2 regions of the Streptomyces sp. NPDC107546 genome follow, and region 2 is predicted to be linked to the other one. Evidence: predicted binding sites of a transcription regulator. Region 2 holds the regulator's gene; the other holds the start of a gene.
What was found. Region 2 encodes HrcA, which represses chaperone genes, less so after heat shock. Its sites were predicted from a motif close to TTNGCACTCNGNNNNNCNGAGTGCNAA; they were not measured.
Positions count from the first base shown of each region.

Region 1: a site for HrcA is predicted at 5,395-5,421, ahead of groL (chaperonin GroEL). Genes of this name have one in related genera too.

Region 1 covers NZ_JBVKBA010000018.1:128,234-134,817, reverse strand. The annotation lists gene ACZ7L1_RS25395 (carboxylesterase/lipase family protein) at 1-1,475, opposite strand, end outside; partial or broken gene ACZ7L1_RS25390 (MFS transporter) at 1,611-2,127, opposite strand; gene ACZ7L1_RS25385 (NADH:flavin oxidoreductase) at 2,255-3,379, opposite strand; gene groL (chaperonin GroEL) at 3,609-5,234, opposite strand; gene ACZ7L1_RS25375 (cold-shock protein) at 5,584-5,787, opposite strand; gene ACZ7L1_RS25370 (MoaD/ThiS family protein) at 6,237-6,512, opposite strand; gene thrC (threonine synthase) at 6,565-6,584, opposite strand, start outside.
Region 2 covers NZ_JBVKBA010000013.1:147,134-153,717, forward strand. The annotation lists gene ACZ7L1_RS20825 (SpoIIE family protein phosphatase) at 1-725, shown strand, start outside; gene hemW (radical SAM family heme chaperone HemW) at 775-2,007, shown strand; gene ACZ7L1_RS20835 (hypothetical protein) at 2,109-2,249, shown strand; gene ACZ7L1_RS20840 (DUF3097 domain-containing protein) at 2,227-3,039, opposite strand; gene ACZ7L1_RS20845 (MBL fold metallo-hydrolase) at 3,094-3,837, opposite strand; gene hrcA (heat-inducible transcriptional repressor HrcA) at 4,035-5,054, shown strand; gene dnaJ (molecular chaperone DnaJ) at 5,055-6,191, shown strand; gene ACZ7L1_RS20860 (nitronate monooxygenase) at 6,439-6,584, shown strand, end outside.

The DNA of each region.
Region 1 (6,584 bases), on a different contig from region 2:
GTCGGCTCCACGTCCAGCACCTGCACCAGCCGGCGCTCGGTGTCGTACGCCGGCCAGCCCGGGTCGCCCGTCCTCGCGAACGTCGTCCAGGACGTGCGGAGGCGGGAGGCCAGCGCCTCGGCCTCCGGGCCGGGCTCCCCGTCCGCGAACAGCAGGGAGCCGAGGTCCGCCGTGAACGTGCCGAACAGCAGCGGGATGTCCAGAGCGTGGCAGGCGCGCAGGACGCCTCCGTTGCCCGGGGCGGGCCAGGTCAGTTCGTACATGTACGCACGGCCGCCCCCGGCCACCTGCGCCTCGGCCAGGTGCAGGGTGGGCATGCGGAAGAGCCAGTCGGACTGGATCCGTTCGTACAGCTCGTCGGGCGTGGCGTCGGGGAACGCGGCGCGGTAGGCGCCCTCGCCGTCCGGGCCCGGGGCGAACAGGCGCAGAGCTCCTGTCACCTGCTCGTCGGTGATCCGGCCGAGCATGCCGCCGAGGATCAGGAAGAGCTGGTACTCCTCCCGATTGTGCCCGGTGATCAGCTCGACGTCCCGGCCCGCGCCGCCCGCCAGCGCCCGCCAGGGGGTGGTGGGCAGCACCTCGCCGTCGACGACCGGTGAGAAGGGGGTCACCGTGGGTGCGACCTGTCCCCAGCGGTCCTGGTGCTGGAGCATCTTCGCGCTCAGCGCCTGGCCCGCGTCGGTCAGTCGGCGCGGGTCCACGGCCGACAGGTCGGCGGCCGTGGGACGCAGGCCCGCCTCCGCGGCGATGGCGGTCGCGAGGTCGCGGGCCAGTTCGTCGGAGAAGTACGTGCCCGGCATGCTCTGGGCGATCGCCCGCCGGAACAGTCCGGCCGCGCGGGGCATGGCCAGCAGCGCGGCGACCGAGCCGGCGCCCGCCGACTCGCCGAAGACGGTGACCTGCTCCGGGTCGCCGCCGAAGGCCTCGATGTTGTCCCGCACCCACTCCAGGGCCGCGACCTGGTCCAGCAGACCGCGGTTGGCGGGGGCGTCCTCGATGCGGGCGAAGCCCTCGATGCCGACGCGGTAGTTGAAGGTGACGACGACGAGGTCGCCGTCGCGGGCGATGTGCCGGGCGTCGTAGCCGGGGCTGCCCGCGTGGCCGAGCTTGTAGGCGCCGCCGTAGATCCACACCATCACGGGTCGGCGGGCGGCCGGATCCGGGTCGGGCGTCCAGACGTTGACGGTCAGCCAGTCGTCGCCGACGGACGCGTCCGGGACGCCGATACGGCCCAGGAAGGCCGTCTCCTGCGGGGGCGGCGGCCCGAACGCGTACGCCTCCCGTGTGCCCTCCCAGGCCCGTACCGGGCGGGGCGCCCGGAAGCGCTCCTCCCCCACCGGCGGCTCGGCGAACGGTATGCCGCGGAACACCGCGAGCCCGTCCTCCCTGCGCCCGCGCACCGCGCCGGTCGCGGTGCGCACCACGGGCCCGGTCTCGTCGTCGGTGCTCGGCGTGCGGGATTCGGCTGTCGTCATCGTGTGACCTCCAACTTGTCGCCGGTACGGCCCCTCGTCCGGGTGCCGGTGGAACACCTGGTGCACGGGCGGCCGGGCGGCCGCCGCCCGCGCGAGGCGGGAGCGCGACCGCCCGGCCTGACGATCGGTTGGACTTTACGCCTTGGCGTCGGAGACCTCCGCGTGCCCGGCCGGGCCGTCCACCGCGGGCGGCGTCTGCCCGGCGGCCGAACGCCGGCGCGGGATGAAGGAGGCGACGGCGAAGGCGAGGAGCGCGGCACCGGCCCCGATGGCCAGGACGGTACGGAAGCCGTCCTGGGAGGGCAGGGTGACGGGCCCCAGGGTCTTGGTCATGTTGGCGAGGATCACGCCGGCGACCGCGCTCGCGGTGGAGGTGCCGACGGACCGCATCAGCGTGTTGAGGCTGTTGGCGGCACCGGTCTCGGACGCGGGCACGGCGCCCATGATCAGCGCGGGCATGGAGCCGTAGGTGAAGCCGATGCCCGGCGCCGATGACGCAGGAGACCAGGACGAAGTGCCAGACCTGGTCCATCAGCACCATGTTCAGCACGTAGCCGGCGGCCACGATCAGCGCGCCGATCATCAGGGTCGTCTTCGGCCCCCGGGCCTTGGAGACGGTCGCGGAGATCGGTGCCACGGCCATCATCACCAATTATTGCTATTGATCGACTTAAGCACGCGAATTCGCAGCGAACGGGACCGGAGAACACCCCACGCGGCGAAGCCGCCCATGAGTGCGGCCCCCACCCCGAAGGGCGAGGGGCCGCATTCCCCGTTCGTCAGTGCAGGGTCTTCAGCGCGGCCGCGTCATACGCGCCCAGCTCGTCGAAGCGACCCTGAAGGACCTTCTTCGCCCACTCCGGGTCCTGGAGCAGCGCCCGACCCACCGCCACCAGGTCGAACTCCTCCGACTCCAGTCGGTCCAGGAGGTTGTCGAGGGTCTTGACCGGGGCGCCCTCGCCCTGGAACGCGCGGAGGAAGTCGCCGTCCAGGCCCACCGAGCCCACGGTGATCGTCGGCTTGCCGGTGAGCTTCTTCGTCCAGCCGGCGAGGTTGAGGTCGGAGCCCTCGAACTCGGGCAGCCAGTAGCGGCGCGTCGAGGCGTGGAAGGCGTCCACGCCCGCCGCCGCGAGCGGGGTGAGGATCGCCTCCAGCTCCTCGGGGGTCTCGGCGAGCCGGGCGGTGTAGTCCTGCTGCTTCCACTGCGAGTAGCGGAAGAGCACCGGGAAGTCGGGGGACACCCGCTCGCGGACCGCCGCGACGATCTCGGCCGCGAACTTGGTGCGGGCCACCGGGTCGCCGCCGTACGCGTCCGTGCGGCGGTTGGTGCCCGCCCACAGGAACTGGTCGACGAGGTAGCCGTGGGCGCCGTGGATCTCCACGCCGTCGAAGCCGATGCGCTCGGCGTCCGCGGCGGCCTGGGCGAACGCGTCGATGACGTCGTCCAGGTCCTGCTGGGTCATCGCCTTGCCGGTCGGCTCGGCGCCCGCGGTGACGAGGCCGGACGGTCCGACGGCGGGGGCGCCCGCGACGGGGGGCTCACCCTGCTTGCGGACCATGCCGATGTGCCACAGCTGCGGGACGATCGTGCCGCCGGCGGCGTGCACGTCCTCGGCGACCTCGGCCCAGCCCGCGAGCTGCTCCTCGCCGTGGAAGCGCGGGACGCGGTCGCTCTGGCCGGCCGACTCGTGGCCGACGTAGGTCCCCTCGGTGACGATCAGCCCGACACCGGCGGCGGCACGGCGCGCGTAGTAGGCGCGCACGTCCTCGCCGGGAATGCCGCCGGGGGAGAACATCCGGGTCATCGGCGCCATCACGATCCGGTTCGGGACGGTGAGGCCACCCAGCGCGATCGGGCGGGAGAGGATCTGGGCCGCGCGGGAGGCGGGAGTGGTGACGGTCACGTGAGGGGCTCCTCGGGGATCGCTGTGTTTAACCGACTGGTATGTGCGCGCGCATTGTTGCAGCTTCTGAAGCAACCGCCTATGCGCTGCCCCACATTCCCGGCTGCACCACATTCCCGGCCGGGCTGGTGGCCCGCGCGATCCCGGACACGCCCGAGGGCGGCACCCCCTGCCACAGACAGGGAGTGCCGCCCTCGTACGGAAGGACTGGTACCGATCCTCGGAAGGATCAGAAGTCCATGTCACCGCCCGGCATGCCGCCACCGGCAGGCGCGGCGGCCTTCTCCGGCTTGTCGGCGATGACGGCCTCGGTGGTGAGGAACAGCGCGGCGATGGAGGCGGCGTTCTGCAGCGCGGAACGGGTCACCTTCGCCGGGTCGATGATGCCCTCGGCGATCATGTCCACGTACTCACCGGTCGCGGCGTTCAGACCGTGGCCCGGGGTGAGGTTGCGGACCTTCTCCACCACGACGCCGCCCTCGAGGCCGGCGTTGACGGCGATCTGGGTCAGCGGGGCGGTCAGGGCCTTGCGGACGATCTCGGCGCCGACGGCCTCGTCGCCCTCGAGGTCCAGCTTCTCGAAGGAGTTCTGCGCCGCCTGGACCAGGGCCACGCCACCACCGGCGACGATGCCCTCCTCGACGGCCGCCTTCGCGTTGCGGACGGCGTCCTCGATGCGGTGCTTGCGCTCCTTGAGCTCCACCTCGGTGGCGGCACCGGCCTTGATGACGGCCACGCCGCCGGCCAGCTTCGCCAGGCGCTCCTGCAGCTTCTCGCGGTCGTAGTCGGAGTCGCTGTTCTCGATCTCGGCGCGGATCTGGTTGACGCGGCCCGAGACCTGGTCGGCGGAGCCGGCGCCGTCGACGATGGTGGTCTCGTCCTTGGTGATGACGACCTTGCGGGCGCGGCCCAGGAGGTCCAGGGTCGCGTTCTCCAGCTTGAGGCCGACCTCCTCGGAGATGACCTCGCCGCCCGTGAGGATGGCGATGTCGCCGAGCATGGCCTTGCGGCGGTCGCCGAAGCCCGGGGCCTTGACGGCGACGGACTTGAAGGTGCCGCGGATCTTGTTGACGACCAGGGTCGACAGGGCCTCGCCCTCGACGTCCTCGGCGATGATCAGCAGCGGCTTGCCGGACTGCATGACCTTCTCGAGGAGCGGGAGCAGGTCCTTGACCGAGGAGATCTTGGAGTTGGCGATCAGGATGTACGGGTCGTCGAGGACGGCCTCCATACGCTCCATGTCGGTGGCGAAGTACGCCGAGATGTAGCCCTTGTCGAAGCGCATGCCCTCGGTGAGCTCCAGCTCGAGACCGAAGGTCTGCGACTCCTCGACGGTGATGACGCCTTCCTTGCCGACCTTGTCCATGGCCTCGGCGATCAGCTCGCCGATCTGGGTGTCGGCGGCGGAGATGGAGGCCGTGGAGGCGATCTGCTCCTTGGTCTCGACGTCCTTGGCCTGCTCGAGCAGGGCGGCGGAGACGGCCTCGACGGCCTTCTCGATACCGCGCTTCAGGCCCATCGGGTTGGCACCGGCGGCCACGTTGCGCAGGCCCTCGCGGACCAGCGCCTGGGCGAGCACGGTCGCGGTGGTCGTACCGTCACCGGCGACGTCGTCCGTCTTCTTGGCGACTTCCTTGACCAGCTCGGCGCCGATCTTCTCGTACGGGTCCTCGAGCTCGATCTCCTTGGCGATGGAGACACCGTCGTTGGTGATCGTGGGGGCGCCCCACTTCTTCTCGAGGACGACGTTGCGGCCCTTGGGGCCGAGGGTCACCTTGACGGCGTCCGCGAGCTGGTTCATGCCGCGCTCGAGGCCGCGCCGTGCCTCCTCGTCGAACGCGATGATCTTGGCCATGTGAAGTGGTCCCTCCAGGACTGGGGGTGATTACTTCGGACCGCGCCCGCGCCCGCGACGGACGGCCCCGGCCGGAGGTTCCTTGCCCCACCCGGCCCGCGGCCTCACCGACCCGGTCCTTCTGTTGTCACTCTCACCTTCAGAGTGCTAACGCCAATGATTAGCACTCGCCCCTGCCGAGTGCAAGCGGCTCCGAGGGGAGGAGGAGGTGAACGCTACGGTGCGCCCCCTGTCGGCACCCGCCCCGGACCAGTGTCCGAGCAGGGTGCGAACAGACCGAGGGGCCCGTACCCCGGACGGGATACGAGCCCCTCGACACGTCGAACGGTTCAGTCGTCGGCGCGTTGTATCAGGCGGTCACGCGGACCATGTCCGCCTGCGGGCCCTTCTGACCCTGTGAGATCTCGAACTCGACCCGCTGGCCCTCTTCAAGGGTGCGGTAGCCGTCCATCTGGATCGCGCTGTAGTGGACGAAGACGTCCGCACCACCGTCGACCGCGATGAAGCCGTACCCCTTCTCCGCGTTGAACCACTTGACGGTGCCCTGAGCCATGCCTAACTCCCCTATTACTGGCCCTTGCACAGATCCACACTTCGCGGATCCGGGTCAGACCTCACCCCCCAACGGTTGGGGGCGTGCGCCGGAACGCGTCGACCGCGGCTGAATGTATCTGTCCAACTGCCGTCTGCAACAGGTCAATCGGACGAGAATTCGGGGCCCGACCGGTCGGGAATGTACGGAGAACTCGCCCGAATTCAGGGCAAGTCGGGCCGGGCGAAGGGAATGAATGGCGCAAAAGCCCTGCACACTTTGGCTGCTTCTTGTCGAGCGCGCGGCAGGTGATCGCGGGTCCGGAAGGGGAGTCCGGGAGCGCGTTCCCCAACTCTACCGCGCTCAACCATGCAGAATTGCCCCCTCCGTTTCTCTCACGGAGAGGGCAATTCGATGAACTCTCGGTTACCTGCGTTACCGAGGGTAAGGATCGCGCGTCCGAACGACCGTCAGCCGCCCGCGACCGCGGGGATGATGGAGACGCCCGCGCCGTCCGGGGTGGCGGTCTGAAGGCCCTGCTCGAAGCGGACGTCGTCGTCGTTCACGTAGACGTTGACGAAGCGGCGCAGCTTGCCCTGGTCGTCCAGGACGCGGGCGGCGATGCCGGTGTGGTTCTTCTCCAGGTCGGCGATGACCTCGGCGAGGGTCGCGCCCTCGGCGGTGACCTCGGCCCGGCCGCCCGTGTAGGTGCGCAGGATGGTGGGGATGCGGACGTTGACGCTCATCGGGGGATGACCTCCGGTCGGGGTACGGCTGCTGGGTTGTGGCGGGAGGAGATCAGACGAGACCGGCCTCGC
Region 2 (6,584 bases):
GCAGCGCACTCGTGTACGAGCCGTGCGACATGGGCGGACCGAGCGGTGACTTCTACGACATCTTCCCCGCCGGCCACGGACGGTGGTGCTTCGCGCTCGGCGACGTCCAGGGCAAGGGACCGGAGGCCGCGGTCGTGATCGGGCTCGCCCGGCCCTGGCTGCGGCTGCTGGCACGCGAGGGCTACGACGTCCCCGACGTCCTGGACCGCCTCAACCAGCTCCTGCTCGACGACGCCACGGAGGCGTCCGACGCGGCGGCGCGGGCGCTGGTCGCGGCGGGCACACCGATGCCGGTCGCCGACGAGGGTCCCCACGCCCGCTTCCTCTCCCTTCTCTACGGGGAACTGGTCCCCTTCGACGGCGGAGTGCGCTGCACGCTCGCGTCGGCCGGGCATCCGCTGCCGCTGCTGCTCGGCCCGGACGGTGACGTACGGGCCGTGGCCCAGCCGCAGACGCTGCTGGGGGTCGTCGAGGACGAGACGTACACGTGCGAGACCTTCGAGCTGCGCTCCGGCGACACGCTGCTGTGCGTCACCGACGGGGTGACCGAGCGGCGCAGCGGGTCCCGCCAGTTCGACGACGGCGACGGGCTCGCGGCGGCCCTGGCGGGCTGCGCCGGGATGAACGCCGAGCTGGTCGCCGAGCGGATCAGGACGCTGGTGCACGAGTTCGGGGGAAGGCCACCGGAGGACGATCTGGCGCTGCTGGTGCTGCAGGCGGAATGAGGACCTCCGGCGGAATGAGGACTTCTGGCAGTACGGGACAATGGAGGACATGCCTTCCGCACTCCCCGACGGCGAACCGGTCCCCGACGACGGCGCGCTGCCCGCGCACGCGCTCGCCGGGTCCGCCGAGCGCCCCCTCGGGTTCTACCTCCATGTGCCGTACTGCGCGACGCGCTGCGGCTACTGCGACTTCAACACGTACACGGCGACGGAGCTGCGGGGCACGGGAGGCGTCCTCGCCTCCCGGGACAACTACGCGTCGACCCTGATCGACGAGGTCCGCCTGGCCCGCAAGGTGCTGGGCGACGACCCGCGCGAGGTGCGCACGGTCTTCGTCGGGGGCGGTACCCCGACGCTGCTGGCGGCGGAGGACCTCGTACGGATGCTGGGGGCGATCCGCGACGAGTTCGGCCTCGCGGAGGACGCGGAGGTGACGACGGAGGCGAACCCGGAGTCGGTCGACCCGGCGTATCTGACCACCCTCCGCGACGGCGGCTTCACCCGGATCTCCTTCGGCATGCAGAGCGCCCGCCCGCACGTCCTGAAGATCCTGGACCGCACCCACACCCCGGGCCGTCCCGAGGCCTGCGTCGCGGAGGCGCGGGCGGCGGGCTTCGAACACGTGAACCTCGACCTGATCTACGGCACACCGGGGGAGTCGGACGACGACTGGCGGGCCTCCCTGGAAGCGGCGCTGGAGGCGGCTCCGGACCACATCTCGGCGTACGCGCTGATCGTGGAGGAGGGCACGCAGCTCGCGCGCCGCATCCGCCGCGGGGAGATCCCGACGACGGACGACGACGTGCACGCGGACCGGTACCTGATCGCGGACGAGGTGCTGGGGTCGGCGGGCTACGACTGGTACGAGGTCTCGAACTGGGCCACGTCGACCGCCGGTCGCTGCCTGCACAACGAGCTGTACTGGCGAGGCGCGGACTGGTGGGGCGCGGGTCCGGGGGCGCACAGCCACGTGGGGGGCGTCCGCTGGTGGAACGTGAAGCATCCGGGGGCGTACGCGGCGGCACTGGCGGCCGGGCGGTCGCCGGGAGCCGGGCGGGAGGTCCTGTCGGAGGAGGACCGCCGGGTGGAGCGGGTCCTGCTGGAGCTGCGGCTTCGGGAGGGGGTGCCGTTGGCGCTGCTGCGGGAGGAGGGGCTCGCGGCTTCGCGGCGGGCGCTGGGGGAGGGGCTGCTGGAGGCCGGTCCGTACGAGGAGGGGCGGGCCGTACTCACACTGCGGGGGCGGCTGCTGGCGGATGCGGTGGTGCGGGACCTGGTGGACTGATCACTCCGGGGGTGAATCCCAGTGGAACGGGGTTCGGTCCCCAACCTCGTTCGTAGGCTGCCGCAAAAAGGACGCGGCGGATGTGGAGGCCACGGAGAGCTGTGGACGAACGTGGAGTCGCAGAGTTCCTCGAGGGGTTCGAGCCGCCCGACGGACTCAAGGTGGAGCCTCTGCCGGGGGAAATCATGATGATGGCCAGCCCGAACCCGGCGCGCAACGTCAAACCCCACCGCTACCCGTGACGAAGTCGATCAACTCCTCCACCCTCCCCAACAACTCCGGCTCCAGGTCCTTGTAAGACCCCACCCGCTTCAGGATCGCCTGCCACACCGCGCCGGTGTTGTCCGACGGCCACCCCAGCGCTCGGCACACCCCCGTCTTCCAGTCCTGGCCGCGCGGAATCCGCGGCCATGCCTCGATCCCCAATGCCGCAGGCTTCACCGCCTCCCAGATGTCGATGTACGGGTGTCCGACCACCAGCGCGTGCTCGCTCGTCACCGACTGCGCGATGCGCCATTCCTTCGTGCCCGGCACCAGGTGGTCCACCAGGACCCCGAGGCGGGCGTCCGGGCCCGGGGCGAAGGACGCGACGATGGACGGCAGGTCGTCGACGCCCTCCAGGTACTCCACCACCACGCCCTCGATGCGCAGGTCGTCGCCCCAGACCTTCTCGACCAGCTCCGCGTCGTGGCGGCCCTCCACATAGATCCGGCCGGCGCGGGCCACCCTCGCGCGCGCCCCCGGGACGGCCACCGAGCCCGACGCCGTGCGCGTGGGGCGCTGCACCGAGGGCTTGGGACGGACCAGGGTCACCGTCCGGCCCTCCAGCAGGAAGCCCCCCGGCTCCAGCGGGAACACCCGGTGCTTGCCGAAGCGGTCCTCCAGCGTCACCGTGCCGGCCTCGCAGCGGATCACCGCCCCGCAGAACCCCGTGCGCGGCTCCTCCACCACCAGGCCGGGTTCCGCCGGGACCTCCGGGACGGGCTTGGGCTTCTTCCACGGCGGGGTCAGGTCCGGAGAGTACTGGCGCATTCGGATGACGATAGGAGAAGGCGACCGGGAGGTCCCACGACACGCCGGGAATCGCTACGACACGCCGAATCGGGCCGCCAGTTCGTCCCGCTGGGCCCGTACGAACCCCGCATCCACCACCGCCCCGTGCCCCGGCACGTACACCGCGTCCTTCCCGCCCAGCTCCAGCAGCCGGTCCAGCGCCGCCGGCCAGTGCGAGGGGATCGCGTCCGGGCCCGCCTGCGGTTCGCCGGACTCCTCCACCAGGTCCCCGCAGAACACCACTTCCGACTCCCCGGGTTCCCCGGGGACGAACACCACCAGGTCGTGGGCCGTGTGGCCCGGCCCCACGTTCGCCAGCAGCACCTGCACCCCGCCCAGGTCCAGCGTCCACTCGCCGGAGACCTGGTGGTGCGGGCGGACCAGTGCGTCAGCCGCCTCGGCCGCCTCCGCCGGATCCAGGCCGTTGCGCACCGCGTCCGTGACCAGTTCCCCCCGCCCGTATGCGAGCACCCCGTCGACGCCCACCGCCCCGAACACCTGCGCGCCCGCGAACGCCGTCGCCCCGAAGACATGGTCGAAGTGCGGATGGGTGAGCGCGAGATGCGTCACACGCCGGTCTCCGCCGAGCGGCGCGAGCAGCCGCTCCGCCGCGTCGCGCAACCGCTCGCCCTCGGCCAGGCTCGACCCGGCGTCCACCAGCAGCGCCGCGTCGTCGCCCACCACCAGCCCGGCCGTGCAGTCCCAGACCGGAAGCCTGGCCCGCCCCACGCGCGCACTGAGCGCCTCCCACCCGGACCCTTCCCACAGCACCGTCATACGGCGACGCTATCCGCAGCCGCCCGACCCGGCAGGACAGGCCGGTACAGGTCGGTACACCTCGGCACGGCACCGGCGCCCGCCCTTGCCGGGTGTGTACCCGACAGCCGTACACTGGGCCGGGGAATGCTGGCACTCACAAGCGCAGAGTGCCAGGGGAAAGCGTCAAGGGGACATGACCGCTGGAGGTGTGCGCGATGCTCAGTGAACGCAGGCTCGAGGTGCTGCGCGCCATCGTCCAGGACTACGTGGGCACCGAAGAGCCGGTGGGTTCCAAGGCCCTCACCGAGCGGCACAACCTCGGCGTCTCCCCGGCCACCGTCCGCAACGACATGGCCGCGCTGGAGGAGGAGGGGTACATCGCCCAGCCGCACACCAGCGCCGGACGCATTCCCACGGACAAGGGCTACCGCCTCTTCGTCGACAAGCTCGCGGCCGTCAAGCCGATGAGCCCGCCCGAGCGCCGCGCCATCCAGAACTTCCTGGAGGGCGCCGTCGACCTCGACGACGTGGTGGCGCGCACGGTGCGGCTGCTCGCACAGCTCACCCGGCAGGTCGCCGTGGTGCAGTACCCGTCGCTGACACGCTCGACCGTGCGCCACGTGGAGTTGCTGTCGATGGCACCCGCGCGTGTGATGCTCGTGCTGATCACGGACACCGGCCGGGTCGAGCAGCGCATGATCGACTGCCCGGCGCCGTTCGGCGAGACGTCGCTCGCGGACCTGCGCGCGCGGCTCAACAGCCGGGTCGCCGGCCGCCGCTTCGCGGACGTCCCGCAGCTCGTGCAGGATCTGCCCGAGGCGTTCGAGGAGCCGGAGGACCGCGGCACGGTCTCGACGGTGCTCTCCACCCTCCTCGAGACGCTCGTGGAGGAGACCGAGGAGCGGCTGATGATCGGCGGCACTGCGAACCTGACCCGCTTCGCGCATGACTTCCCTCTCACCATCCGGCCCGTCCTGGAGGCACTGGAGGAGCAGGTCGTGCTCCTCAAACTGCTGGGTGAGGCGAAGGATCCGGCCATGCGGGTACGTATCGGCCATGAGAACGCGCACGAAGGACTCAACTCCACGTCCATCGTCTCCGTGGGCTACGGTTCGGGCGGCGAGGCAGTAGCGAAACTCGGCGTGGTCGGACCGACCCGCATGGATTACCCGGGAACGATGGGAGCGGTACGAGCGGTGGCACGGTACGTCGGACAGATCCTGGCGGAGTCGTAAGTGGCCACGGACTACTACGCCGTACTCGGCGTGCGCCGCGACGCGTCGCAGGAAGAGATCAAGAAGGCGTTCCGCCGGCTCGCCCGCGAGCTGCACCCGGACGTCAACCCCGATCCGAAGACGCAGGAGCGGTTCAAGGAGATCAACGCCGCGTACGAGGTGCTCTCGGACCCGCAGAAGAAGCAGGTCTACGACCTCGGCGGCGACCCGCTGTCCCAGTCGGGCGGCGCCGGCGCGGGTGGCTTCGGCGCGGGCGGCTTCGGGAACTTCTCCGACATCATGGACGCGTTCTTCGGCACGGCGTCGCAGCGTGGTCCGCGCTCGCGCACCCGCCGGGGCCAGGACGCGATGATCCGGCTCGAGGTCGAGCTGGACGAGGCGGCCTTCGGCACGACGAAGGACATCCAGGTCGACACGGCCGTCGTCTGCAACACCTGCAACGGCGAGGGCGCCGCGCCCGGTACGTCCGCGCAGACCTGTGACATGTGCCGTGGTCGCGGTGAGGTCTCGCAGGTCACCCGGTCCTTCCTGGGCCAGGTCATGACCTCCCGGCCGTGCCCGCAGTGCCAGGGCTTCGGCACGATCGTCCCGAACCCGTGCCCGGAGTGTGCCGGTGACGGGCGCGTGCGCTCGCGCCGGACGCTCACCGTGAAGATCCCGGCCGGTGTCGACAACGGCACCCGGATCCAGCTCGCGGGCGAGGGCGAGGTCGGCCCCGGCGGCGGTCCGGCCGGCGACCTGTACGTCGAGATCCACGAGCTGCCGCACACGACCTTCCAGCGCCGCGGCGACGACCTGCACTGCACGGTCACCATCCCGATGACGGCGGCGGCCCTCGGCACCAAGGTGCCGCTGGAGACGCTGGACGGCCTGGAGGAGGTCGACATCCGTCCCGGTACGCAGTCCGGGCAGTCGATCCCGCTGCACAACCGCGGTGTCACGCACCTGCGCGGCGGTGGCCGGGGCGACCTGATCGTCCACGTCGAGGTCCAGACGCCCACCAAGATGGATCCGGAGCAGGAGCGACTCCTGCGCGAGCTGGCGAAGCTGCGCGGCGAGGAGCGGCCGCAGGGTCAGTTCCAGCCCGGGCAGCAGGGGCTGTTCTCGCGGTTGAAGGACGCGTTCAACGGGCGCTGACGTGTTGGCACCCGGCGCTGGAGGGGCATCCGGCGCCGGGTGGCCGTTCCCGGGGGCTGCGCCCCCGGACCCCGCTTCGACCTGAACGGCCTCGTCCTCAATCTCCCCAACCCTCGTGGAGCAGGCGGAACCCCGGACGGGCTGATTTTCGCCGCTCCAGGCCGGCTTCATACGTTCTCTTTCCTCCGGCGTATGCCACGGTACCGGTGGATTCGGACTCGTTCGAAAGACGTGACAACATGCCGTCATGTCCTCCCTGACCGATCTCTTCCCGCACCCGATCGTGCAGGCCCCCATGGCCGGCGGCGCCTCCGTGCCGCAGCTCGCCGCCGCCGTGTCCGAGGCCGGTGGCCTGGGGTTCCTCGCGGCCGGGTACAAGACCGCCGACGGGAT